One region of the Bradyrhizobium sp. HKCCYLS20291 genome, then DNA from elsewhere that is predicted to be linked to it. Evidence: predicted binding sites of a transcription regulator. Region 1 holds the regulator's gene; each other region holds the start of a gene.

Region 1 (8,045 bases):
TCGGCATGCCCCGGCTGTTCGCGACGCCGGACTCGTCGGCCACCCAGCGCATCGCGCTGTGGGGCGGGCGCGAACTCGTGATGCTGCTCTTGGCCTCGCTGATCGCGGGGCTCGCCACCACGCCCTACGCCGCGTTCCATTTCCATCGCGTCACGCCGTATGGCGTGCTGGCCAATCTCGCGGCGATGCCGGTGGTGTCAGCGCTGGTGATGCCTGCGGGCCTGCTCGGGCTGCTGGCGGCGCCGTTCGGCCTCGACGGCCCAATGTGGTCGCTGATGGGCTGGGGCATCGACTGGATGATCGCGGTGACGCGCTGGGTGGCGGCGCTGCCCGGCGCGGTCGGACGCATCACCGCGTTCGGCATCGGCCCGCTGATCGTGGCCAGCCTCGGGCTGGTCCTGATCGGCCTGCTGCGGACGCCGCTACGCTGGTCCGGCGCCGTCGCGCTCGCTGCGGCCACCATGTGGGCCGTCGCGACGCCGCAGCCCGACATTCTCGTCTCCGGCGATGGCCGCGCGGTCGCCGTCCGCGGCGGCGACGGGCGGCTGCACGTGATGCGCACCGGCAAGGACGTGTTCGTCACGCGGGAGTGGCTCGCCGCCGATGCCGATGCGCGGCTGCCGGCCGATGCCGCGCTCGGCGACGGCGTGTCCTGCGACGAGGCCGGCTGCGTAGTGGCGATGGCCGACGGCCGCTTCGTCGCCATGGCGCTGCGCGCCGATGCGCTGGCCGACGATTGCGCGCGTGCGGCGCTGGTGGTGGCGGCGCGCGCCGCACCGTCGAACTGTGCCGCAGCTGTCATCGACCGCCATCGCCTGCGCCAGCAGGGCGCGCTGATGCTGGTGCGCCGGGGCACGCGCTTCGACGTCACGCCGGCGCGCGCCTATGGCACCGACCGTCCATGGTGGCCGGCGCCGGCCGAGGCCAGCGACTTCGATCCGACGCTGACACCGCGCGCGCCGCCGCGCAGTCAGGACGCGACGCCGCCGGAGACCGAGCAGGGCGTGGAGGATTGAGGTCCGGACAGCTCGAACGTGCCGAGATGATACTCGGCGCCGTCAAGCCCGTCGAACAGCGAGGAGACCTCGACGAGCGTGAACGACGCCGCGGGATCGCGCTGCCAGATGGCAACGTCGTCAGCCGTGACCGTCAACCATCCCAACGCCAGCCTGTAGCGGCCGGGTTCGATGATCCGGCCAGCTTGGTTCCAATCGATCTTGTTGACCACGGTAATACCCCCGGCGGCCACAACGCCGGTCGAGGGACACCGTTCCTGTCGCCAGAGCGTGATGCCTTCTCGTCGAATCAAAGCGCGTACCGCAAGTTCAGTTCACCTCTCCCCGTCGGAGAGAGGTCAACGGCACCGCGACTGCTGTTCGATCGAACCAAAACGCATACTGCTCTCGCGTGACGCCTGCGCCGCTCAGCTCAGGTGATGCTGATGCGGCGGATGGGAGTCGTCTGCGGGGTCGGCGTATCGTTCGTCATGCCGGGGCCGCGCTCGGCCGGCTGCTTGGTGACGGGCAGCTGCAGCACCGTGACGCGCTGGCCTTCGCAGAGCTGCGTCACGAGCACGTGGCGGCCGTCGGCGAACTCGACGGCGTCGTGGTGGCGATCGGGAATGTGCTTTTCGATGCTGTTGAACTTGGCGACGCGCTCGCGGATCGTCCGGGTCCAGAGCCAGCGGCTGTCGTAGCGGACGTCCTCGGCGAAGGCGAGCTCGGTGCCGGGCAGCATGCAGACCGCGACGGTCGGCTCGCTTTCGCTGGCGAAGCCGCGGGTCGCGGTGCCGCGGAACGTCGTCGAGATCAGCGTCTCGCCGACCTTGGCGGGACGGGACGCAACGGCATGGAGGCTGTAGTCACACATCGGATCGCTCCTCGCTGAGAGATAGCCGACCCACGCTTCCCCCCGGACAGGCGCAGGCCTCTATCAGAGTGGACATCGAGGAGATGTTAGCGCGCGCTTCGCGGCAATTCTGCGCTGATCTGCACGGCATGCGGGTGGCCGCGATCACAAGCGTTTGAGGATACCGCGCTGCACATCCTGAAGTGCATTCGCGCGCGACTCAGTTTCGTGTCTTGCTTCTTTTCTTTGCGTCTCACGTCGTTCGGCGGCGAAGATCACAGCACCGCGCCACCGATCGATCGTGCATGTCCAGCACGCGAGGTCGCTGCGCTCAGTACTTGCGATACAGTCCGACCAGCTTGCCCTGGATCTTGACCCGGTTCGGCGGCAGGATGCGCACCTCGTAGGCGGTGTTGGCCGGCTCCAGCGCGATCGATGCGCCGCGGCGGCGGAAGCGCTTCAACGTCGCTTCCTCGTCATCGATCAGCGCCACCACGATGTCGCCGGTGTCGGCGGTCTCGTTGCGCTGGATCAGCGCCATGTCACCGTCGAGGATGCCGGCATCGACCATCGAGTCGCCGCGCACCTCCAGCGCATAGTGGTCGCCATTGCCGAGCATGTCGGCGGGCACGCTGATGGTGTGGCTGCGGGTCTGCAGCGCCTCGATCGGCGTACCGGCGGCGATGCGGCCCATCACCGGCACGGCGACCGGGCGCTCGCCGTCATCGAGCGCCGGCGTCGAGGTGCGGACCTTGCCGAGATTGCCCTCGATGACCGAGGGCGTGAAGCCGCGGCGGTTGCTGGCCGCCTGCGACAGCTCGGGCAGCTTGATGACCTCGATGGCGCGGGCGCGGTTGGGCAGCCGGCGGATGAAGCCGCGCTCCTCCAGCGCCGTGATCAGGCGGTGAATGCCCGACTTCGAGCGCAGATCGAGCGCGTCCTTCATCTCGTCGAACGAGGGCGGCACGCCCGCTTCCTTGAGCCGTTCGTTGATGAACCGCAGGAGTTCGTACTGTTTGCGCGTCAGCATCTCGACCTGGTCCCCAGTTTGTTGTCGTCCAAGTCCCGTGCCCTTGCGTCCCTGAGCCGGAAGTGGACGTTCGTATTCGCGTCGCCCGCAACATACTAAAAACAAATCATGAACGGACACTATATGTTCGATGTGTGTTCCGCAATCCTAAAAATATGATGAATGACCCGGGCTTTGACGGGGAGAAGGGTCAGTTCGGCAGGCGCAGGATCTCGCAGACGCTGCCGGCGGGCGCCTTCGGCGCGAAGGCCGGGCGGATCAAAAGAGCCTGCGATAGCGCAAGATTCCCCAGCAGAGACGAATCCTGCTGCGTCACAGGCGTTGCGACCAGTGTACCATCGGCGCGCTCGTCGAGCTGGGCTCGCAGATAGTCCTCGCGCGAATCGTTGGCGGGGAGCTCGCGGCCGAGCAGCGCGGTTTCGCGCGGGAGCTGGGGCTCGTCGCGGCCGAGCAGGCGCCGAATCAGCGGCACCAGGAACAGGGTCGCGCAGACATAGGACGACACCGGATTGCCGGGCAGCCCGATCACCCTGACGCCGCCGAGCCGGCCATGCATCATCGGCTTGCCCGGCCGCATCGCGATCTTCCAGAACGCCATCTCGACGCCCTCGGCCTCCAGCGCCTGCTTGACCAGGTCGTGATCCCCGACCGAGGCGCCGCCCGTCGTGATCAGGATGTCGGCGCCCGACTCGCGCGCCCGGCGGATGCCCGCGACGGTGGCTTCGAGCGTATCCGCCGCGATGCCAAGATCGACCGCTGCAGCGCCTTCGGCGCGCACCAGCGCGCGCAGCGCGTAGCCGTTGGAGTAGACGATCTGACCCGGGCCGGGCTCGGAGCCCGGCATCACCAGCTCGTCACCGGTGGCGAGCAGCGCCACCGTCGGCCGTCGCCGCACCGGCAGCGCCGGATGGTTCATGCTGGCGGCGAGCGACAGGTCACGATCGCTGAGCCGGCGTCCGGCCTTCAGCAGCACCATGCCCTGATGAAAGTCGACGCCGGCGGGCCGGATGTGCCGGCCCTTGATCGCGGCTTCCGTGATCACGACGTGGCCGTCGCCCGCAATCGTATCCTCCTGGATCACGACGGCGTCGGCGCCATCAGGCACGACGCCGCCGGTGAAGATGCGAGCGGCCTCGCCGGGTCCCACCACGCGGTCGAACGGCCGACCCGCCGCGACCTCGCCGATCACCTTCAGCCGTGCCTGCGGCTTGTCCGCGTCGACAGCGCGCACGGCGTAGCCGTCCATCGCCGACATGGCCTCGGGCGGCTGCGTCCGCAGCGCTGCCAGATCGCGCGCCAGAATGCGGTGAAAGGCATCGTCCAGCGACACCAATTCCTCAGCCAGCGGCTCGGCGCCTGCGAGCACCGCGGTCAATGCATCGGATACCGGCATCAAGGCCATTGGAGTTCCTTTGAAAGCGATCGTGGGGGGCGTTCTAGCCAATGGCGCTGTCGTGGCCAAGCGCGGCGCCGGCGTTGGTTCGATTGCCCGCGCGCCCAGTGCAACGCGACCGTAGTGCTACGGTGTGGTCCGGCACCAGCCGGTTTGAGCCGATTTCGGCTCGAAAGAAGCCGAAATTGCTGGCCGTCGCAACGGGCCGGCCTGCTGCCTCGGGTTGTAGTTCAGTGTTTGAGAACGATTCTTCGCGAATCTCTGCCTGAAGCTCAACCCGGACGGCGGAACTCAAACGGAATGCCTCGCGCGGAACATCACGCAGCAGGACGCAGCTGGTCAACCACCCCTCTCTTGATCGCCGCGCTGATCGCGCTCGCCTGCGCGGCCTTCGTGGCCGTCGAGGTATCGCGCGCGGTGAGGCTGCGCGAGGCCATCTTCACCGACGGAAAGAAGGACACCGTCAATCTCACGAGCTCTCTGCTTCAGCACGCCGAACTGACGTTTCGCACGGCCGACGCACTTCTCACGGGGACCGTGTCCTCGCTCGAGCATCGTCCGCCGGATCGGGATGACCGCAGGCGTCTCAAGGCCTGGTTCATCGACGAGCTGAAGCGCATGCCGCAGCTCGTCAACCTGTTGGTGGTCGACCAGGAGGGCACGCTGCTGGTCAGCTCGATCGCCGAAGAGGGCACCGTGAACTACGCGGATCGCGACTTCTTCGCCTATCATCGCGATTCCCCGGACCGTGGCGTGCGCCTGCACGCGCCGATTCGTGGGCGAGCCAGCAATCAATGGATCATTCCGCTCACGCGGCGGTTCAACCGTCCCGACGGCAGCTTCGGCGGCGTCGTGGTGGCGGCGCTCGGCACGCAATATTTCCAGGATTTCTATCAGCGGCTGGACGTCGGCCGGAATGGCGCGATCCTGTTGGCGTCGCTGGACGGGCCGCTGCTGGTACGGCGGCCCTACGCCGAGTCCAATGTCGGCCGCGACATGAAGCAGAGCGGCCTCTTCCAGGAGCTCAAGCGCACTCCGGTCGGCAGTCTCGAGATCACGTCATCGACCGATGGCGTCCGACGCTTCAACAGCTACGAGCAGAGCAGCAGTTTACCGATCTTGGTTGCTGTCGCGCACGACGTCGAAGAAATGCTGGCGCCTTGGTGGCAGTCGACCATCCGGCGCATGGTCGAGGCCGGGGCGATCATCGTCATGATGATCCTGCTTGGCACCCTCATTTGGCGGACCACCCGAAAGCTCGCGGCCCAGGCCACCGAGCTTCGCGAGTCCAACGAGCGCTTCGCCGTTGCCATCGATGCGATGCCGGACGGGCTCAGCGTGTTCGGTGCCGACAACAGGCTCATCATCTCGAACCGGCGCGTGGCCGAGCTGTATGATCTGGACCCCCAGGAGTATCGCCCCGGCGCCCCCTTGAGCCGCTTTGCGCAGCTTTCCAGGGAGCGCGGCATCAAGTTCGATCTCGGCGCCAACAGCGACACGGTGCGGCTCGAAGGAGGGCGTACCATCGCCGTGAAGCGCGCGACGACGCCCGATGGTGGCTGGGTTTCGGTCCATGAGGACATCACCGAGCGTGTCCGCGCGGCGGAACTGCTCGACGAGCGGCTCGCTGAGCTGATACAGACGCGAAACCGCCTGGAAGAGCAGCGCAACGAACTGATCGCGACGAGCGAGGCGCTCTCCACGGCCAAGGACGCGGCAGAGGAGGCGAGCCGCGCCAAGTCGGACTTCCTCGCCGTCATGAGCCACGAGATCCGCACGCCGATGACGGGCATGATCGGCATGATCGGGCTGCTGGCCGACACCAAGCTCGATCACGAGCAGAAGGAACTCGCTGATATCGCCCAGCTCTCGGCGCGCAATCTGCTGACCGTCGTCAACGACATTCTCGATTTCTCGAAGCTCGAAGCCGGTCAGGTGACCCCGGAAGCGATCGATTTCGACATCGACAACGTCGTCGGCAGCGTCATGGCGCTCATGGGACCGAAAGCGAGAGAACGGGGTCTTGCGCTGCAGGCCTCGCTCGCCGAGGAGACGCCGCGCCGGCTCCGCGGCGATCCCCACCGGATCTCCCAGATCCTGCTCAACCTGGTCGGCAACGCGCTCAAATTCACCGAGCGCGGATCGGTCACGATCACGGCTTCGCATGAATGGCTTCCAGACGATCAGGTCCAACTCAGCATCGTGGTCGCCGATACCGGGATCGGCATCACTCGTGAATCGCAGGAGCGGCTGTTCCAGCCGTTCAGCCAGGCCGACACCTCGGTGTCGCGCCGCTACGGCGGCACCGGTCTTGGACTGGCGATCTGCAAGCGCTTGTCCGAGATCATGGGGGGTACGATCGGCTTCGATAGCGTCGAAGGACAAGGCAGCCGGTTCTGCTTCACCGTCCGTTGCGGCCTCGCTTCGCCCGAGACGGTGGAGGCTGCGCCGCTCGCGCCCGAACTGCCCGACGACAACGAGGTGCTCGAAATCCTCGTCGCCGAGGATAACGACATCAATCGTAATCTGATCGCAAGGCTGCTTGCCAAGCGGGGCTATCGGGCCGACATGGTCGGCAACGGCCGCGACGCCGTCGAGGCCGTTCAGCGCAAGCGCTACGATCTGGTGCTGATGGACATGCAGATGCCGAAAATGGACGGCGTCACGGCCACGCGGATGATCCGCGATCTCGGCAGCGATGCGGCCGACGTGCCGGTGATCGCACTGACGGCAAACGCCTTGGCCAACCAGCGCGCGCTGTGCGTCGCCGCCGGCATGGACGACTTCCTCACCAAGCCGATCCAGCCCAATCGTCTCTACGAAGCGATCCTGCACTGGAGCAGACACGGCCGTCATGCCGGCCGCCGTCGTGAGTCCGCAGATCTGCTGGAGTAAGGGGGCGTCCGACAGATCGGTGCTGACCGGCGTGCAACCCCGGTTGCGGGCAGTGTAGGGCGCGAGGCGGATCGAGCCCGTTCAGCGCCGCCGTGGCCTTTGCGCCGTGCGTCCCGGAGTGTTGCTCCGTCTTGCCGCGACCCGGAGCGCCGCCGCCAGCGCGGCACGCGCCCAGCGGATGAATTCCTCGGGATCATCGAACAGCCGCTCCGGCGCGCGCCAGAACGCAAGGTCGATCTTGACCCCGTTCTTGACGTAGCTCAGCGGCGGATGCTGCTGTGCTTCCGCAAACATCGACCGATTGTCGTCGTCGACGCGGAAATACAGCATGTTGTCGCTGACCACGCCCAGCATCACGCCGTTGATGAAGACGCCGGTCTTGCCGAACATCCGTCGGGTCGTGATCGTGCCGAGCGTGATGAACTGATCGCGCAGATATTCGACATAGTCCGGAGTTGCTACCATGCGAGAGCCTGCAAGCTGACCGAGCGGCGTTGCATCACGAATCCGGCTGAAGTCCGTTCCAGCCTAAAGTCCCGCGCTGCGCGCCCGCGCCGCCCGCAGCGCGGCGCCGACGAAACCGACGTCGCTGAGGCCTCGCCGGAGCGGTTCGTTGAGCACCAGCAAGGTCAGGCCGGCGGCGAGGGCGCCCACGACCAATCCGACGATGTCGAGGTGACCGCAGCCGGCGGCGATCCACGGCGCGAGACCGGCGAGCGGCGTCGGCAGCGGCAACCGGCATACTCCCGGGAGTGTATCGGTGCTTGCCATGACGGCGACGGCGATCGCTGCGCCATTCGCCAGCGCGAGCGCGGCAACGACCATGGCGAGACCGTAGCGAAGCTGCAGGACCACATCGATCAGCTTGATCACGACCGG
Region 2 (8,045 bases), on a different contig from region 1:
TGTCGCGAGCAGCGCCTTCACCGCCTGGCTGCGGCCGGACAGGAAGTCGGTCGCCTCGCGCACCAGCTCGGTATAGCCGGGGAAGTCGATCTCCTGGGTGCACGGACCGGCGCAACGGCGGATCTGGTGCAGCAGGCAGGGACGGGTGCGGCTCTCGAAGAACGAATCGGTGCAGGAGCGGATCAGGAAGGCGCGTTGCAGCGCCGTGATGGTGCGGTTGACCGCGCCGGCCGAGGCGAACGGGCCGAAATAGCGGCCGGGCCGCGATTGCGCGCCGCGATGCTTGAGGATCTGCGGCGCCCAATGGTCGCCGGTGATGAGGATGTAGGGGAACGACTTGTCGTCGCGCAGCTGCACGTTGAAGCGCGGCTTGAGCTGCTTGATGAGGTTTGCTTCCAGCAGCAGCGCCTCGGTCTCCGTACCGGTCGAGACGATTTCGACGGTCACGGTGGCGGCAATCATGCGCAGGATGCGCGCCGGCAATGGCGCATTGGCGCGCGCATAGGACGACAGGCGCTTTTTGACGTTCTTGGCCTTGCCGACATAGAGCACGTCATGCGCCGCATTGAGCATGCGGTAGACGCCGGGCGAGGTCGGCGCCAGCCGCACCGCGTTCTCGATCGCGGCATGGCCGATCGCGAGCGGGCCTTCGCCGACCGCCTCCGCGCTCTCCTCGGTCAGCTCCGGCAGGCGGCCGTCATCATCCTCGTCCGTCGCGGCGGCAGGATCCAGATCGGGCGTGTCGATGGCCTCGGGTGGCAGGTCGGCCCCGGCGCCACGCCGGCTTGCGGGCGCTGGCGCCTTGGGTGGATCGGAGCTGTGGGTGGTCATGTCCGACAAATTAAGCGCTGCGGCGCCGTCCCGCCAGCATGCGCTGGCGCCATGCACAGGGCAGGGCAGACAAGGGGGGCGGTAACGCTTCGTTAAGCACATTAATCGATCGCTAACCGGGCTTAACAACGGCTTAACCTAAAACTCTCGATAAATGCTCACGAAAAAAGACGGAGTTCCGTAACCATTCCGGCCCGCGCAGCGCATCGCGCGGCGCAGGTCCGGCTGGCAGCGGCGAGTGCGTGGGAGTGAGCGATGAACAGGTTCTTGGTCGGTGCTGCCGCCGCGGCGGGCTTGGGCGCAGCGGCTCTCGGATCGGTGGCGGCGCAGGCGGCCGATCTCGGCTACGGGCGCCAGGCGCCCTATACGGTGAACCAGCCCCTCAACGCCTACAGCTGGGCCGGCCCCTATCTCGGCGGCACGCTGGGCTATGAATGGGGCACGGTCGGCAACAACCCGACCAAGCCGTCCGGCCTCACCGGCGGCATCACCGCCGGCTACAATTGGCAGAACGGCCCGTGGGTGTTCGGCGCCGAGGGCGACTTCAACCTGACCGGCGCCAACGACACCTTCGCGCCGTGGAAGTTCTCGAACCCCTGGTTCGGCACCTTGCGCGGCCGCGCCGGCTACGCCTTCAACAACATCCTGTTCTACGGCACCGGCGGTCTCGCCTTCGGCTCGCTGCGCGCCGAGACGTTCGGTCTGTCGGAATCGCACACGACTGTCGGCTGGACGCTCGGTGTCGGCACCGAGTTCGGCCTGGCACAGAACTGGAGCGCCAAGATCGAGTATCTCTATGTCGATCTCGACAGCAGCAATTTCGTGATCACGGGGGCGAAGAACGACTATCGGTCTGGATTGATCCGTGCAGGCATCAACTTCCACTTCTGATAGCAACAAAAATTAGGAAGAAGAAACGTCGAACGACGACCTTCCGGCCGCTCACGCGGCCGGAATTTTTTTGTCGTGACGAGTCGCGCGACCTGACGTGACGAGCCGACGCGACAAGCTGACCTCACAAGCTGACCGGGAGGCGTGCGCCATCACGCGCAGGACGCGCGCGCCGATCAGCAAAGGCTGAGCACGCGAGCCGACTGCGCTGCCGGCAGCTTCCAAACCACTCAGTGAATGACGTCGGCACGCCCGCTGGAGCAAGTCACGCTGCTGCGTGCCTTCCGCGGGCTCGCGCTATGACGACAGGACCAGGTTCACCGCCTTCGGGCCTTTGCCCTTCTTGTCCGGCTCGACCTCGAAGCTGATACGCTGTCCCTCGGTCAGATCCTTCAAGCCCGCGCGCTCCACCGCCGTGATGTGCACGAACACGTCGCGTCCACCGTCGTCCGGCTTGATGAAGCCGTAGCCGCGCTCACCATTGAAGAACTTGACTGTCCCAGTCATGGCCATCGGGAAACTCCTCCCCCGCAATGCTTCCTCCACTGCGCGCCCTGCGCAGCGTCCGACCGGTCATCACTTCAATCGGAAAGCGTTGGCCACCTTAACGCCCAGCGCTCGCCACGCCGGATCGTCGGATCTTGTTAGGCCTTGATCACCCCGCCGCAACCATTCGCGGAAGCGGAACGTAAAGCCAGTCTTACAGTCAGACACAATAATACGGTTCCGCGCCGATTGACTACGGCTTTTCGATGCGCGCCCGCTTCAAGCTTTGGGGATGTCCAGCCTGAAGCGTGCAGTGCCGCCCTGACCGAGCGGCCGCTGCAGTTCCTGCAGGATGAGCTTGAGCTCATCATGCAATGTCCACGGCGGGTTGACGATCAGGAGCCCGGTCGAGGTCAGCGCCTCGCCTTCGATCTGGGGGGCGACGCTGAACTCGACCCGCAGCACCTTGCCCGGCGGCTTCGCTGCAGCGGCGAGATGCGCGACGCGATCGGCCAGATCCTCGGTCGCACGGCGGCTCTTGGCCGGATACCAGAGCACGTAGATACCGGTCGGCCACTTCGCATAGGCGGCAGCGAACCGCTCGGCGAGCCGCTCGAACTCGTCCTTCGCCTCGAAGGCCGGATCGATCAGCACCACGCCGCGCCGCTCGTTCGGCGGCACGAAGGCGGGCAGGGCGACCCAGCCGTCGAGATCGACGACGCGGGCCTGCGTATCGCGGCGCAGCGCGTCGATCAGTTGTTTGCGCGGCACCGGGGCGAGCTCGCACAGGGTCATGCGGTCCTGCGGCCGCAGCAGCGCCCGCGCGATCAGGGGCGAGCCGGGATAGGCGACCAGCTCGGCGGTCGGGTTGAACGACCGGACGATGTCGAGATAGGGCGCGATCAGCGCGTAGGCCTGGTCCGACAGCCGCGCCTGCAGCAGCCGGGCGATGCCGGTGAGAAACTCGCCGCTGCGGGTCGCCTCGTCGCCGGTCAGATCGTACAGCCCGGCGCCGGCATGCGTATCGATGACGCGAAACGCCGCCGGCTTGTCCTGCAGGTAGACCAGGATGCGCGTCAGCACGATGTGCTTGATGACGTCGGCGAAGCCGCCGGCGTGAAAGGCGTGTCGGTAGTTCATACCGCAGGGGTTACGCCGTTCCGCGACAAAAGGGTACCCCGTCGTGCGGTCGCGCGGGCGGCCGCCGGGCCCGCGGCGCTAGCCGCCGCGCACCGGCGGCATGTTGATCTCGTCGCGCCGGCAGGCCTGGCGATCGACCTCGTCGCAGCTGCGGAACTCGAGGTCCTTGGACAGGCAGATCCGCACCTCGCTCAGCCGGGTGCGGTTGCAGGTGACGGCGATGGCCGATGTCGTCAGCTTGGGGTTGACCTTAATGAAGGCCTCCTCGATGGCGGCCGGCGACGCGGTCTTGGCCGGCGACAGATCGAGGAACTCCGGAGGAATCTTGACCGCGGCGCGGGCCTTGCGGATGGCCTCGAAATAGGCTTTCGCCGACAGGCCCGAGCAGGTGCCGTGCTTGTCCCACTCGTTGTAGATCAGCCCCGGCGCCGGCATCAGGTCGAGCATCGAGGTCATGATGTTGCGCGGCAGGCGCGGCGAAGGCTGCTCGCAATATTCAGGATAGCCGTTTTCATATTGCGGCCACAGCCCGTGCACGACGAAGGAATAGGGTCGGCCGCTGCATTGCTGCGAGCCCCGGCCGCGACCACCGCGCTCCTCGGCCTCGGCGCAGAAGGACGGCGACCAGGACAGAGACAGGACATAGAAGTCGAACGCGCCCGGCGCGTTCTGGCGGCGGTCCTGCGCCCCGGCGGGCGCGCACAGCAGCAGGGCGAAACCGGCGATCGCGGTGACAATGGCGGCAGGTCGGCGCAGGCAATCGAACATGGCAAACTCCCCGGACAATGCCAGGAACTTAGCAGTCGGCCGGAACATTACAAGAACAAAAACGGCTGCCCGGAGGCAGCCGATAACCGAAGATCAGGAATTCGCCGTGTGACGGCCGAATCAGGGCTTGGCGGCGCGGCAGGCCGGATTGAAGGCCCAGTTGCGGTCGAGCCCGACCACGCAGAACTCGACGCCCTGGTCGTAGCCGGCGAAGCCGCCATCCTCGATGATGGAGTAGTTGACGGTGCGGACCTTGCCGTCGCTGACCATGACGCTGCCGGTGCAGTAGCGGCGCGGGATGTTGTCGGACTGCCAGGGCCGGAAGGCGATCTCGCGGACATTGGCGATGCCGGTGATCGTCAGCGACGAATTCCAGAAGGTGCTCTCCTTCTCCTGGAAGCGCGACACGATGGTCGGCACGGCGGCCTCGCAGGGCGCGACCCGGCCCTCATATTTCGGACCCGACAGCCAGAAGTTCATTTCCAGCGGGTTGGCGGCGTGGGCCGGCGCGGTGGCGACGAGAGCCGCGAGCAGCGCGCCGCAAGCAGCGCCGAGCGTCTTGATAGGGTTGCCGAAGTCGCGCATGGGCCGTCCGCAAGGTCTGATCCGGGAACGTGGACCGTGCCGCGGCGGCCACAGGAGGTCAAGTGCAACGCGGCAACACTCCACGATTAGTCCTGTTAACCCGGGGCCGGTGTTCTTTTCTTGACGGGACAGGACCTTTAGGATGGCGCCAGCGCTAAGGAGACTCCAATGCGGATGCTGAAGGTCGGGATCGCGAACACCCGATTCGTGAAGATGGCTGGTGTGATGGCCGGCTTAACGGCCGCTTTGGCGGTGCTGGCCGCCGCGCCGGCCCGGGCCGACTGGGTGCCGCCGTTCAAGGGCAACGACACCGGCGGCATCATCGCCTATCCGCTGGCCCAGACGGCGGACGCGCGCCAGATGGCGGTCGACCACTGCGCCTCCTACGGCAAGGTCGCGAAATTCCGCGCCGTCGATGCGCGCTATGGCGGCTACGTGTCGTTCTCCTGCCGCTGGGTGCCGTATGGCTCGGCGCAGCGACCGCTGCGGACGCTGTACTGAACCGGACTGAACCGGGACTTGGGCCTGACTACACTAACGCCATGATTCGGCGTCATCGGTCCGCCGATCGACATCAAGCCGGAACACGATCATGACACGTCACCGCCTCGTCCTCGGACTCCTCTGTTGCGGCATGCTGGGCGTCACGGCGAGCGCGGCCGCGCTCGAGCTTCCGGTGCGCAAGGCGGGGCTGTGGGAGTTGAAAATGATCAGATCCGGCGGCCAGCTGCCGGAGATGACCATGCAGCACTGCACCGACGAGACCACCGACAAGGACATGAACAACATGGCCTCGCCGATGGCGCAGCAGGTCTGCTCCAAGCAGGACATCCAGAAGACGGCGACCGGCTATGTCAGCGATTCCGTCTGCAGCTTCGGCGGCATGAGCACGACCTCGCATGCCGACATCACCGGCGATTTCAACTCCGCCTACACGGTCAAGACGACCTCGAAGATCCAGGGCGGCGCCGCGGGGACCAAGGACACCGCGATGACCATCGAGGCCAAGTGGCTCGGCGCCTGCAAGGCGGACCAGAAGCCCGGCGACATCGTCATGCCCGGCGGCATGAAGATGAACGTCAAGGACATGGCCAAGCTGAAGAACCTGATCCCGGGCGTGAAGCAATAGGCCGGCGGTCGTCGCGCGCGGCGGCCGCAGAGCCGCCGGTTGGCGCTCATTCGCGGACGCGAAGCACGATCTTCCCGATGTGTCGGTTCGTCTCCATGCGTTCGTGCGCGCCGGCTGCCTCGGACGGGCGATAGGTGCTGTCGATTGGCGGCCGAATCGCTGTCCCGAGCAGGGGTGCGATGCGCTGCTTCAGGTCGGCTGCGATCCGCCGCTTGAGGTCGAGCGGCGTCGAACGCAACAACGCGCCGGTGATGCTGGCGCGGCGCGCCATCAGGCTGCGCAGCGGCACCGCCAGTTCCTTGCCCTGTCCTGCCGAGAGATGGGCGATCCGTCCGCCCATGGCCAGCGCCGCAAGGTCCTGTACGATGTGAGCGCCTGCGGAGGTGTCGAGGATGCAGTCGACGCCGCGCGTCCCTGTCGCGGCGCGGATCTGCGCGGCGAGATCCGGAGCGGCATAGTCGAACACGGCGTTGCAGCCGAGCCCGAGCGCTGCGGCGCGCTTCTCCGCGGTGCCGGCCGTGGCAAAGACCGGATGACCCAGCGCGCGCAGGAGTTGGATCGCGATCGTGCCGACGCCGCTGCTGCCACCATGAATCAGAGCCGTCTCGCCGGGCGCCATGCGCATCAGCTCGAAGAAGTTGAACCAGGTCGTGAACAGCGCCTCAGGCAGCGCGGCGCCCTCGATCCAGTCGAGGTCGTCCGGCAGATCCAGAGCAAGATGCTGATCGGTGGCGACGTATTGCGCGTAGGAGCCGCCATCGGTCAGCGCGATGACCGCCTTCCCCAGTCGTTCCGGGGCGACGTTGGCGCCGCAGGCAACGATGCGTCCAGCGGCTTCCAATCCCGGGACGGGATTGGGCTCCCGCGACGGACCGGCGGCGCGCTGGTTGCAGTCGTGACGGTTGATGCCAGCGGCCGCGACCTCGATCAGCACGTCATCGGGGCCAAGCCGCGGGACCGGCCAGTCCTGACGCTCCGACAGAACCTCCGGTCCGCCCGGGGCGGTGATGATGACCGCGCGCTGATAGTCCGGAATCATGCTGGCTCGCTCAAGTGCTCACTTGCCGATCAGGCTGCACTTGCTGCGGTCGAGCGGACGAAACGCCTGATCGGGCGCGATCTTCGTCACCAGCTTGACGAAGTCCCACGGCGCCTTCGATTCGGCCGGTGTCTTGACCTGGACCAGATAGAGGTCGTGCACCATGCGCTGGTCGTCGCGGATCTGGCCGTGCTCCGCATAGGCGTCCGAGACCGGCGTGGCCTTCATCTTCGCCATCACCGTTGCGCCGTCATCGCTGTCGGCATCCTTCACCGCCTGCAGATAGTGCCGCACGGCCGAATAGACGCCGGCCTGGATCTGTGACGGCATCGCCTTGCGGCGCGCGTAGAAGGCATCGGAGAAGCGTCGCGCGGCGGGCGAGGCATCCTCGAAGAAGCTGGTGACGATGAGATCGCCCTGCGTCGCCTTGAGGCCGATGGCTTCGATGTCGACGTTCTGGAACGACATCGGCACGATCTTCATGCCCTGCGCCGCCAGCCCGAACTCCTCCGCCTGCTTGATCGCGGTGGCGTTGTCGCCGGCGACGTTGAGCGCCAGGATCTTGGCGCCGGAGGCCTGCGCCTGCAGCAGGAACGAGCCGTAGTCCGGCGTGCCGAGCTGCGCCTTGACGCTGCCGGCGACCGTGCCGCCGAGCTCGGCGATGCGGGCGCGCGCGGTCGCCTCGACCGAATGGCCGAACGCGTAGTCGCCGGTGATGAAGAACCACGGCTCCTTGCTGGTCTGCATGATGCCTGAGACGACAGCGGTCGCGGTCGAATAGGCGTCGTGCGTCCATTGCACCGAGGTCGGCGCGCACGCTTCCTCGGTCAGCTGGTTGGCGCCGGCCCCCGAGATCAGGAAGACCTTCTTGTTGGCGCGCACCAGCTCCTGCACGCCGAGCGCCGCGCCGGAACTGCCGCCGTCGGCGATCGCCTGCACGCCGTCCTGCTCGAACCAGCGCCGGGCGAGCGACACCGCGATATCCGGCTTGTTCTGATGGTCGGCCTGCAGGATCTCGATCGGCCTGCCGTTGATCTTGCCGCCGAATTCGTCCGCGGCCATCCGTGCTGCTTCCACCGAGCCGGGGCCCATCGCGGTTGCGAAGATGCCGGTCATGTCGGTGAGCACACCGATGCGTATGGCTTGCCCTTTGATGTCCGCCTGCGCGGATGAGCC
Region 3 (8,045 bases), on a different contig from region 1:
CGTAGGACGAGGTACGCTTGCCATAGCCGTTGACCGAGACGGTCAGCACCACCTGCTCCTGCGCCGACATCTCGACATAGCGCTCCTGCGACAGCTGGATCGCGCCGGCAGCCGCCTCCTCGCCTTCGGTCTCGACCGGCTCCTCGGTGGTCGCCTCGCCCGACATCGCGCGGCGCATCTTCAAATACGCCGTGCGCTCGTCCGACGTTGTCTCGACATGGCGCAGGATCGACAGCGAGATCACCTTGTCGCCTTCGGCCAGCGCGATGCCGCGCACGCCCATCGAGGTGCGGCCGGTGAAGACGCGGACGTCTGGAACGGGGAAGCGGATGCACTGGCCGCCGGCGGCGGTCAGCAGCACGTCGTCGCGCTCGGTGCAGATCTGCACGTTGACGATCTCTTCGCCGTCATCGAGCTTCATGGCGATGATGCCGGAGCGCCGCACATCGACGAAGTCCGACAACTTGTTGCGCCGGACGTTGCCGCCGGTCGTGGCGAACATCACGTCGAGATTGGCCCAGGAGGATTCGTCCTCCGGCAGCGGCATGATCGTGGTGATGCGCTCGCCCTGCTCCAGCGGCAGGATGTTGATCAGCGCCTTGCCGCGGCCGTTCGGGGCCGCGATCGGTAGCCGCCAGACCTTCTCCTTGTAGACCTGGCCGCGCGACGAGAAGAACAGCACCGGCGTGTGCGTGGAGGCGACGAACAGCCGGCTGACAAAATCCTCCTCGCGCGTCTGCATGCCCGTGCGGCCCTTGCCGCCGCGACGCTGAGCGCGATAGGCGGACAACGGCACGCGCTTGGTGTACCCGGCGTGGGACACGGTCACGACCATATCCTCGCGCTGGATCAGGTCCTCGTCCTCCATCTCGCCTTCCTGCTCGGCGATGACAGTGCGGCGCGGGGTGGCGAACTCGGCCTTGATCGCCGACAGCTCGGTCTTGACGATGTCCTGGACGCGGGCGCGCGAGCGCAGGATGTCGAGATAGTCGGCGATCTCCACCGCGAGCTTGTCGAGCTCCTCGGAGATCTCCTCGCGGCCGAGTGCGGTCAGGCGCTGCAGGCGCAGATCGAGAATGGCCTTGGCCTGCTCCAGCGACAGCCGCGCGGTGCCGTCCGGATTGATGCGGTGGCGCGGATCGTCGATCAGCGTGATCATCGCGGAGACGTCCTGCGCCGGCCAGTCGCGCGACATCAGGGTTTCGCGCGCGGTGTTCGGATCCGGCGAGGTCCGGATGACACGGATGATCTCGTCGATATTGGCGACCGCGATGGCGAGGCCGACCAGGATGTGGGCGCGGTCGCGCGCCTTGTTGAGCAGGAACTTGGTCCGCCGCGTCACCACCTGTTCGCGGAACGCCACGAACACGGTCAGCAGATCCTTCAGGTTCATGGTCTGCGGCCGACCGCCGTCGAGCGCCACCATGTTGGCGCCGAAATTGGTCTGCAGCGGCGTGAACTTGTAGAGCTGGTTCAGCACCACGTCCGGCACGGCATCGCGCTTGAGCTCGATGACCACGCGAAAACCGTCGCGGTCGGATTCGTCGCGCAGGTCGGAGATGCCCTCGATTCTCTTTTCGCGCACCAGCTCGGCGATGCGCTCGACCATCGAGGCCTTGTTGACCTGATACGGAATCTCGGTGATCAGGATCGCCTCGCGGTCCTTGCGGATGGTGTCGATCGTCACCTTGCCGCGCATCACGATCGAGCCGCGGCCGGTGTGGTAGGCGGAGCGGATGCCGGCGCGGCCGAGAATGATGCCGCCGGTCGGGAAATCCGGCCCCGGAATGATCTGGTTGAGCTCATCGATCGACAGCGCGGGATTGTCGGTCAGCGCGATGCAGGCGTCGATCACCTCGCCGAGATTGTGCGGCGGGATGTTGGTCGCCATGCCCACGGCGATGCCGCCGGCGCCGTTGACGAGCAGATTCGGGAACTTTGCCGGCAGGACCGACGGCTCTTTCTCCGAATTGTCGTAGTTCGCCTGGAAGTCGACGGTGTCCTTGTCGAGATCGTCGAGCAGCGACTGCGCGATCTTGGTCAGGCGCGATTCCGTGTAGCGCATCGCCGCCGGCATGTCGCCGTCGACCGAGCCGAAATTGCCCTGGCCATCGATCAGCGGCACGCGCATCGAGAAGTCCTGCGCCATGCGTACCAGCGCGTCATAGACCGACTGGTCGCCGTGCGGATGGTATTTACCGATGACGTCGCCGACGGTGCGGGCCGACTTGCGGTACGGCTTGTTCCACTCGAAGCCGTTCTCGTACATGCCGAACAGGATGCGCCGGTGCACGGGCTTGAGGCCGTCGCGCGCATCGGGCAGCGCCCGCGCCACGATCACGCTCATCGCGTAATCGAGGTAGGAGCGTTTCATCTCATCGAGGATGGAGACGGGACGAATGTCGGAAGGTCCGCCCGGCTCGCCGGGCTTCTCATCTTCTTTATCGGACAAAGGGGATACCGGTCGGTTTTGACACGCGAAAATCGCTTGGAATCATATAGCGCAGGAGCGCGCCGCAGACCACCCCCAAGGCGCCCCGGACCGCGCTTTTTCTGCTCGCCTTTCCAGTCACTTAACGGGGCTTCTGCAAGCGGGCGAAGGACGCCGCGGCGGCCATCCCGGCTACGATCCGAAGACGACCTTGTGCATGACCCGTCCCGGCAACAACGTGAACAGCCCGGCAATCACCAGCGCGCCGGAAAACAGCATGATCATGGCCCGCCGGTGATCCCCCACCCGATGCCGACGTGCAGCCCACACCGCGAGCGGCAGCATGACAAGCGTGTAGATCGACAGCAGATGAATCAGGCTGAACGGACCCACCATCCGGATCGTGTGGATCCAGAACGAGCTGACTGCCACCGCCGCCATGAGGGCGACCCAGATCCAGCCGACCGTTCGATGCGGCAGCGTGCCCTTCGGCGCGGCGAATTGAACCACTCCGAGCGCGAACGCCGTCATCGCCGCAAAGGCGTGCAAGACGATGGCCGCCTCGGCTTCGAGCAATGGTGCGAAGCTCATGGATACCCCCCCGTGGTCAGCGGCTCGGCCCCGGCGGCAGCGTCGATGCCGATCCACCGGCAGAACGCACTTTGATCGACCGCCGCAGCCCCCCGCGCAGCGATCAGCACAGCCTCGTATCATCATCTGCGGAAGGGCAGTTCACTTGGCTCCCGTCCAAACGGGACGGAAGCCAACGCTCGTCGAAATTGCACGCGCCTCAGAACGGAATGTCGTCGTCCATGTCGCTGTTGCGTCCGCCGCCGCCACCGCCGGCCGAGGCGACGGCGCGGCGCGGCGGCGCCATCGACGGACCGCTGCTGCCGAAATCGCCACCGCCCATGTCGTCGGCGAAGTTGCCGCCGCCACCGCCGCCGCGGCCACCAAGCATCGTCAGCGTCGAGTTGAAGCCCTGCAGCACCACCTCGGTCGAGTACTTCTCGACGCCGCTCTGGTCGGTCCATTTGCGGGTCTGCAGCGCGCCCTCGATGTACACCGTGGCGCCCTTCTTGAGATACTGCTCCGCGACCTTGCAGAGACCCTCATTGAAGATCACCACGCGGTGCCACTCGGTCTTTTCCTTGCGCTCGCCGGTCGCCTTGTCGCGCCACGTCTCCGACGTCGCGATGCTCAGATTGGCGATCGGCCGCCCATCCTGGGTGCGGCGGATCTCCGGGTCCTTCCCGAGATTGCCGACCAGAATCACCTTGTTCACGCTACCCGCCATCACACTCTCCCGCGGTTTTCACATCACCGGACCGGCCGTCCCTACCGGCCTCTCGGCACGATGTGGCTGAACCTTCCTCTCGGCGCGGACCCTATACGGTTGCCGCGCCAGCCACCCGTGCCGTCGCTCGCTTATCCACATATAGCATCAGGCGCCGCGTTGTTCCAGGTTTGTTCGCCCTGCCGTGCCTGCAACCATGCAGCGAGTTCCATGGAACCCGAACGGACGAAAATGGAACCCGGGAAAGTTCCATCCGGACGACAAAAAATCTTTAACTTACATCAACTTAACCTGCCTTACTTCCTCCTGTCCTGTGGCTTTTGGGAGACGGTATCTTGGGTTGAATCGCGTATGTTTGCGGTGGATTGAGGCCGCAAAGGCGGCCGCACCAATTCACAAGAGCGCGGCTCCGGGGACCCAAATGGAGCCGCCAAACGCGGGAGACTTAGGATGAAGAGGATTTTTCTTGGAGCTGTCAGCTTGATGGTTTTGGGGGCGCTGGCTCCCGCGAACGCCGCCGATCTTGCCGCGCGCCCCTATACGAAGGCGCCGATGGCTGCGCCTGCGCCGATTCTGACCTGGACCGGCTTCTATCTCGGCGTCCAGGGCGGCGGCGGCTGGGGCCGCAGCGATGAGACCTTCTTCGGCGGGCCGAACACGGCCGGATTTATTGGCACGCAGCGCTACGACTTCAACGGCGGCTTCGTCGGTGGCGTCCTTGGCTACAACTGGCAGGTCGACAACGTCGTGTTCGGCATCGAGGGTGACTACCACTGGGCCGACATCAATGGCCGTTCGGCGGTCATCAACAACGCCCTCGGTCTTAACTTCGGCGATACGTACTTCACCCGGCTGCGCGGCTTCGGCGACATCAAGGGCCGCCTCGGCTGGGCCGCGGGCCCTGCCCTGTTCTTCGTCAGCGGTGGTGCCTCGGCCGGCGACTTCCAGCATCGCTACGACCCGGGTCTCAACCCGCCGCCGGCTGGCGCCGCTCAGAACGACTGGCGTTGGGGCTGGACCGTCGGTGCCGGTGCCGAATACATGTTCGCCGCGAACTGGTCGGCGAAGGTCGAGTACAACTATATCGACTTCGGCCGCAGCACGATCAACTACGTCCCGGCGGGCCCCAACAACCGCTCCGAGTGGACCGACACCATCCACACCGTCAAGGCGGGCATCTCCTACCACTTCGGCGGACCGGCCCTGTCGCGCTACTGATTGCACGCAGGAATTGAAATATGTCGAAAGGCCGGCCTTGTGCCGGCCTTTTTTTGCTTGTCGGAACCGACACTTGCTGGGCTGCTGTGTCGTTTGGGTGACGGCTTTTTCGGATCAAAGGGGCTACAAGCTGTTGCGGGTGAGCGTTGGTGAGAGCGTGCGTGCGGGCGTCGGACTTGGTTTGGGGACTGCGATGAGAAGGCTGTTGCTGGGGGCGACAACTTCGCTGGTGCTGGGGATGGCGCCGGCCATCGCTGCCGATTTGCCCGCGCGCACCTTCACCAAAGCGCCCGCGATGATCACCACGATCTATGATTGGAGCGGGTTCTATCTGGGCCTGAACGCCGGCGGCGCGTCGTCCCGGACCTGCTGGACCAATCTCGTCACCCTCGCCGGCGTCGCCGCCACCAATGCCGAGGGCTGCCACGATGCCACCGGCGCTCTGGCCGGCGGCCAGATCGGCTACCGCTGGCAGACCGGCGGATGGGTGTTCGGCGTCGAAGGCCAGGGCAACTGGGCCAACCTCAAGGGCAGCAACACCAGCCAGCTTGCTCCCGGCGTGACCAACCAGACCAAGATCAATGGCGTCGGCCTGGTGAGCGGCCAGATCGGCTACGCCTGGAACAACGTGCTCTGGTACGTGAAGGGCGGCGCGGCCGTGGCCGGTGAGAAATACACCGGGCTCACCACTCCGACCGGCCTGCCGTTCGATCAGGCCTCTGCGACGCGCTGGGGAGCTGCTGTCGGCACCGGCGTCGAGGTCGGCTTCGCCCAGAACTGGTCGGTTGCCGCTGAATACGAGCATCTGTTCATGGGCAACCGGACGCTCGGCTTCACCGGCGTTCCCGGCGGCGCTGCGACGCGGACCGATTCCGTCGGTCAGGACGTCGACATGGCCACGGTGCGCGTCAACTATCGCTGGGGCGGCCCGGTCGTCTCCAAGCACTGACACGGATCACATCCGCTGACATCAGCCAACGATGCCCCGGTTGTCCGGGGTTTTGGCGTTGGCGGGCCGCGATCGGCCGCCGCGAGACTGATTTACCGGTCCTTAAGCACGACCGACACATCCCGCTGAAGTGACGCGACCATTCACGGCTTTAGAAATCTGTCTTGCCTACAACCTGCCCCAGGCCACGCGAGTGGGCTCGGATCGGAGGGATCCGACGAGACGACATCTGGGATGTGGGGAAGACAACCATGCAGAAGACGACACTGATCGTAACCGCCGGCGTTGCAGCGCTGGCACTGACGCCGGCCGCCGCCGCCGACTTTGCCGCGCGGCCCTATGCCAAGGCGCCGCCGCCGGCCTATGTCACGCCGCTGCCGAGCTGGGCCGGGTTCTACCTCGGCGCCAACGGTGGCGCCGATTGGAGCCGCAATTGCTGGACGCTGAACAACGTCGCCGGCGTAGCCGTGGTGCCGACGCAGGCCGAAGGCTGCCACAACGGATCGAGCGGCCTGATCGGTGGCCAGGTCGGCTATCGCTGGCAGGCCGCGAGCTGGGTGTTCGGCGTTGAAGCCCAGGGCAACTGGACCAATCTGAAATCATCCAATGCGAGCACCGCAGCGCTCGCCGCCGGCGTCACCAACAACACCAAGACCGACGCCATCGGCCTGTTCACCGGCCAGGTCGGCTATGCCTGGGCCAACGTGCTCTGGTACGTGAAGGGCGGCGCCGCCGTCGTTCACAACAAATACACCGGCACCGCCACCAACGCCGCGCCCTTCGCGGTCGGCACGGTCCTGGATTCGGCAAGCGAGACCCGCTGGGGCGGCGCCGTCGGCACCGGCGTGGAGTACGGCTTCGCGCCGAACTGGTCGGTCGCCCTCGAGTACGATCACCTGTTCATGGGCTCGCGCGATATCAGCTTCCCGGTGGCCGCGGTGAACGCCCGCGTCGACACCATCAAGCAGGACATCGACATGGCGACCGTCCGGGTCAACTACCGATTCGGCGGCCCGGGCACCCCGCGCTACTGACGAAAAAACGCTGCTCCTCAGAGCACATTCGAAGGCCGGCGCTCGCGCCGGCCTTTTTCGTGTCCACAGCCCGGCATCGACACGGCGTTTTTGTGTTAAATATTTGATTTATAACGCTTTTTCATCCCTGTGGCGCATCCGTTACAGCCTCTCCGCGGCCCGCGATGTATCAACATGCCATCGCTTGTCATTCCAAAACTCCTCGGGGGAGCATTTGATGAAAAAGTTGCTCGTGATCACGACGGCCCTCGTCGGCATCGCAGCCGCCAATTCCGCTTCGGCGGCAGACCTCGCCGCGCGGCCCTACACCAAGGCACCGCCGATGATGGTCGCCATCAACGACTGGAGCGGCTTCTACGCCGGCATCAACGCGGGCTACGGCACCAGCCGCAATTGCTGGACGATCGTCGGCGGCGCGGCGGAAGGCTGTCACAACGCCACCGGCGGCACCGTCGGCGGCCAGTTCGGCTATCGCTGGCAGATGAGCTCGGTGGTGTTCGGCCTGGAGGCGCAGGGCAACTGGGCCGACCTGACCGGCCAGAACAACAGCCTGGTGTTCCCGGTCGACTCCAACCGCACCAAGGTCAACGCGCTCGGCCTGTTCACTGGCCAGATCGGCTATTCCTTCGACAACGTCCTGCTCTACGCCAAGGGCGGCGCTGCGGTGACGAGCTCCAAGCAGGACATCTTCTCGGGCGTGATCTTCGCTCCGCTCGCCACCACCACCAGCACCCGCTGGGGTGCCACGGTCGGCGCCGGTGTCGAATTCGGCTTTGCTCCGAACTGGTCGGTCGGCTTCGAATACGATCACCTGTTCATGGGCAACCAGAACGTGACCTTCCGCGGCGCCGTCTTCACCCAGACCGACACCATCAAGCAGGACGTCGATCTGTTCACGGCCCGGCTGAACTACCGCTTCGGCGGACCGGTCGTCGCCCGATACTGATCGGGTTCGACAACCGAAGGTTTCGTCGTCTAACGAAACCTGGAGAGGCCGGCGTCCAGCCGGCCTTTTTTGTTGCGCGCGCACCACGGCACCGCACCGCAACACACGGAACCAAGCATTTGAATTACTTCGACTTTCTCAGGCTTCCCCGTAAAAGCCCGGTTTCGCCC

Evidence for each region. Region 1 encodes LexA, which represses DNA repair genes until DNA is damaged. Its sites were predicted from a motif close to TGTTCNNNNTGTGTTCNG; they were not measured.
Region 2: the regulator LexA is predicted to act here: its motif matches at 4,157-4,174, upstream of ACQR07_RS28370 (ribonuclease T2 family protein).
Region 3: the regulator LexA is predicted to act here: its motif matches at 3,889-3,906, upstream of ACQR07_RS02095 (single-stranded DNA-binding protein).

Annotation. Positions count from the first base shown of each region.
Region 1 covers NZ_JBNPTO010000007.1:356,959-365,003, forward strand. The annotation lists gene ACQR07_RS18690 (ComEC/Rec2 family competence protein) at 1-1,016, shown strand, start outside; gene ACQR07_RS18695 (hypothetical protein) at 971-1,228, opposite strand; gene ACQR07_RS18700 (hypothetical protein) at 1,429-1,869, opposite strand; gene lexA (transcriptional repressor LexA) at 2,180-2,878, opposite strand; gene ACQR07_RS18710 (molybdopterin molybdotransferase MoeA) at 3,069-4,280, opposite strand; gene ACQR07_RS18715 (hypothetical protein) at 4,315-4,614, opposite strand; gene ACQR07_RS18720 (ATP-binding protein) at 4,626-7,166, shown strand; gene ACQR07_RS18725 (TfoX/Sxy family protein) at 7,248-7,631, opposite strand; gene ACQR07_RS18730 (rhomboid family intramembrane serine protease) at 7,695-8,045, opposite strand, start outside.
Region 2 covers NZ_JBNPTO010000016.1:46,709-54,753, reverse strand. The annotation lists gene uvrC (excinuclease ABC subunit UvrC) at 1-831, opposite strand, end outside; gene ACQR07_RS28385 (outer membrane protein) at 1,087-1,722, shown strand; gene ACQR07_RS28380 (cold-shock protein) at 2,020-2,235, opposite strand; gene ACQR07_RS28375 (23S rRNA (adenine(2030)-N(6))-methyltransferase RlmJ) at 2,488-3,348, opposite strand; gene ACQR07_RS28370 (ribonuclease T2 family protein) at 3,427-4,116, opposite strand; gene ACQR07_RS28365 (hypothetical protein) at 4,237-4,701, opposite strand; gene ACQR07_RS28360 (hypothetical protein) at 4,870-5,202, shown strand; gene ACQR07_RS28355 (DUF3617 domain-containing protein) at 5,294-5,830, shown strand; gene ACQR07_RS28350 (NAD(P)H-quinone oxidoreductase) at 5,877-6,869, opposite strand; gene ACQR07_RS28345 (ABC transporter substrate-binding protein) at 6,888-8,045, opposite strand, start outside.
Region 3 covers NZ_JBNPTO010000001.1:434,452-442,496, reverse strand. The annotation lists gene gyrA (DNA gyrase subunit A) at 1-2,452, opposite strand, end outside; gene ACQR07_RS02100 (DUF2306 domain-containing protein) at 2,624-3,022, opposite strand; gene ACQR07_RS02095 (single-stranded DNA-binding protein) at 3,222-3,728, opposite strand; gene ACQR07_RS02090 (outer membrane protein) at 4,179-4,946, shown strand; gene ACQR07_RS02085 (outer membrane protein) at 5,140-5,895, shown strand; gene ACQR07_RS02080 (outer membrane protein) at 6,147-6,929, shown strand; gene ACQR07_RS02075 (outer membrane protein) at 7,147-7,875, shown strand.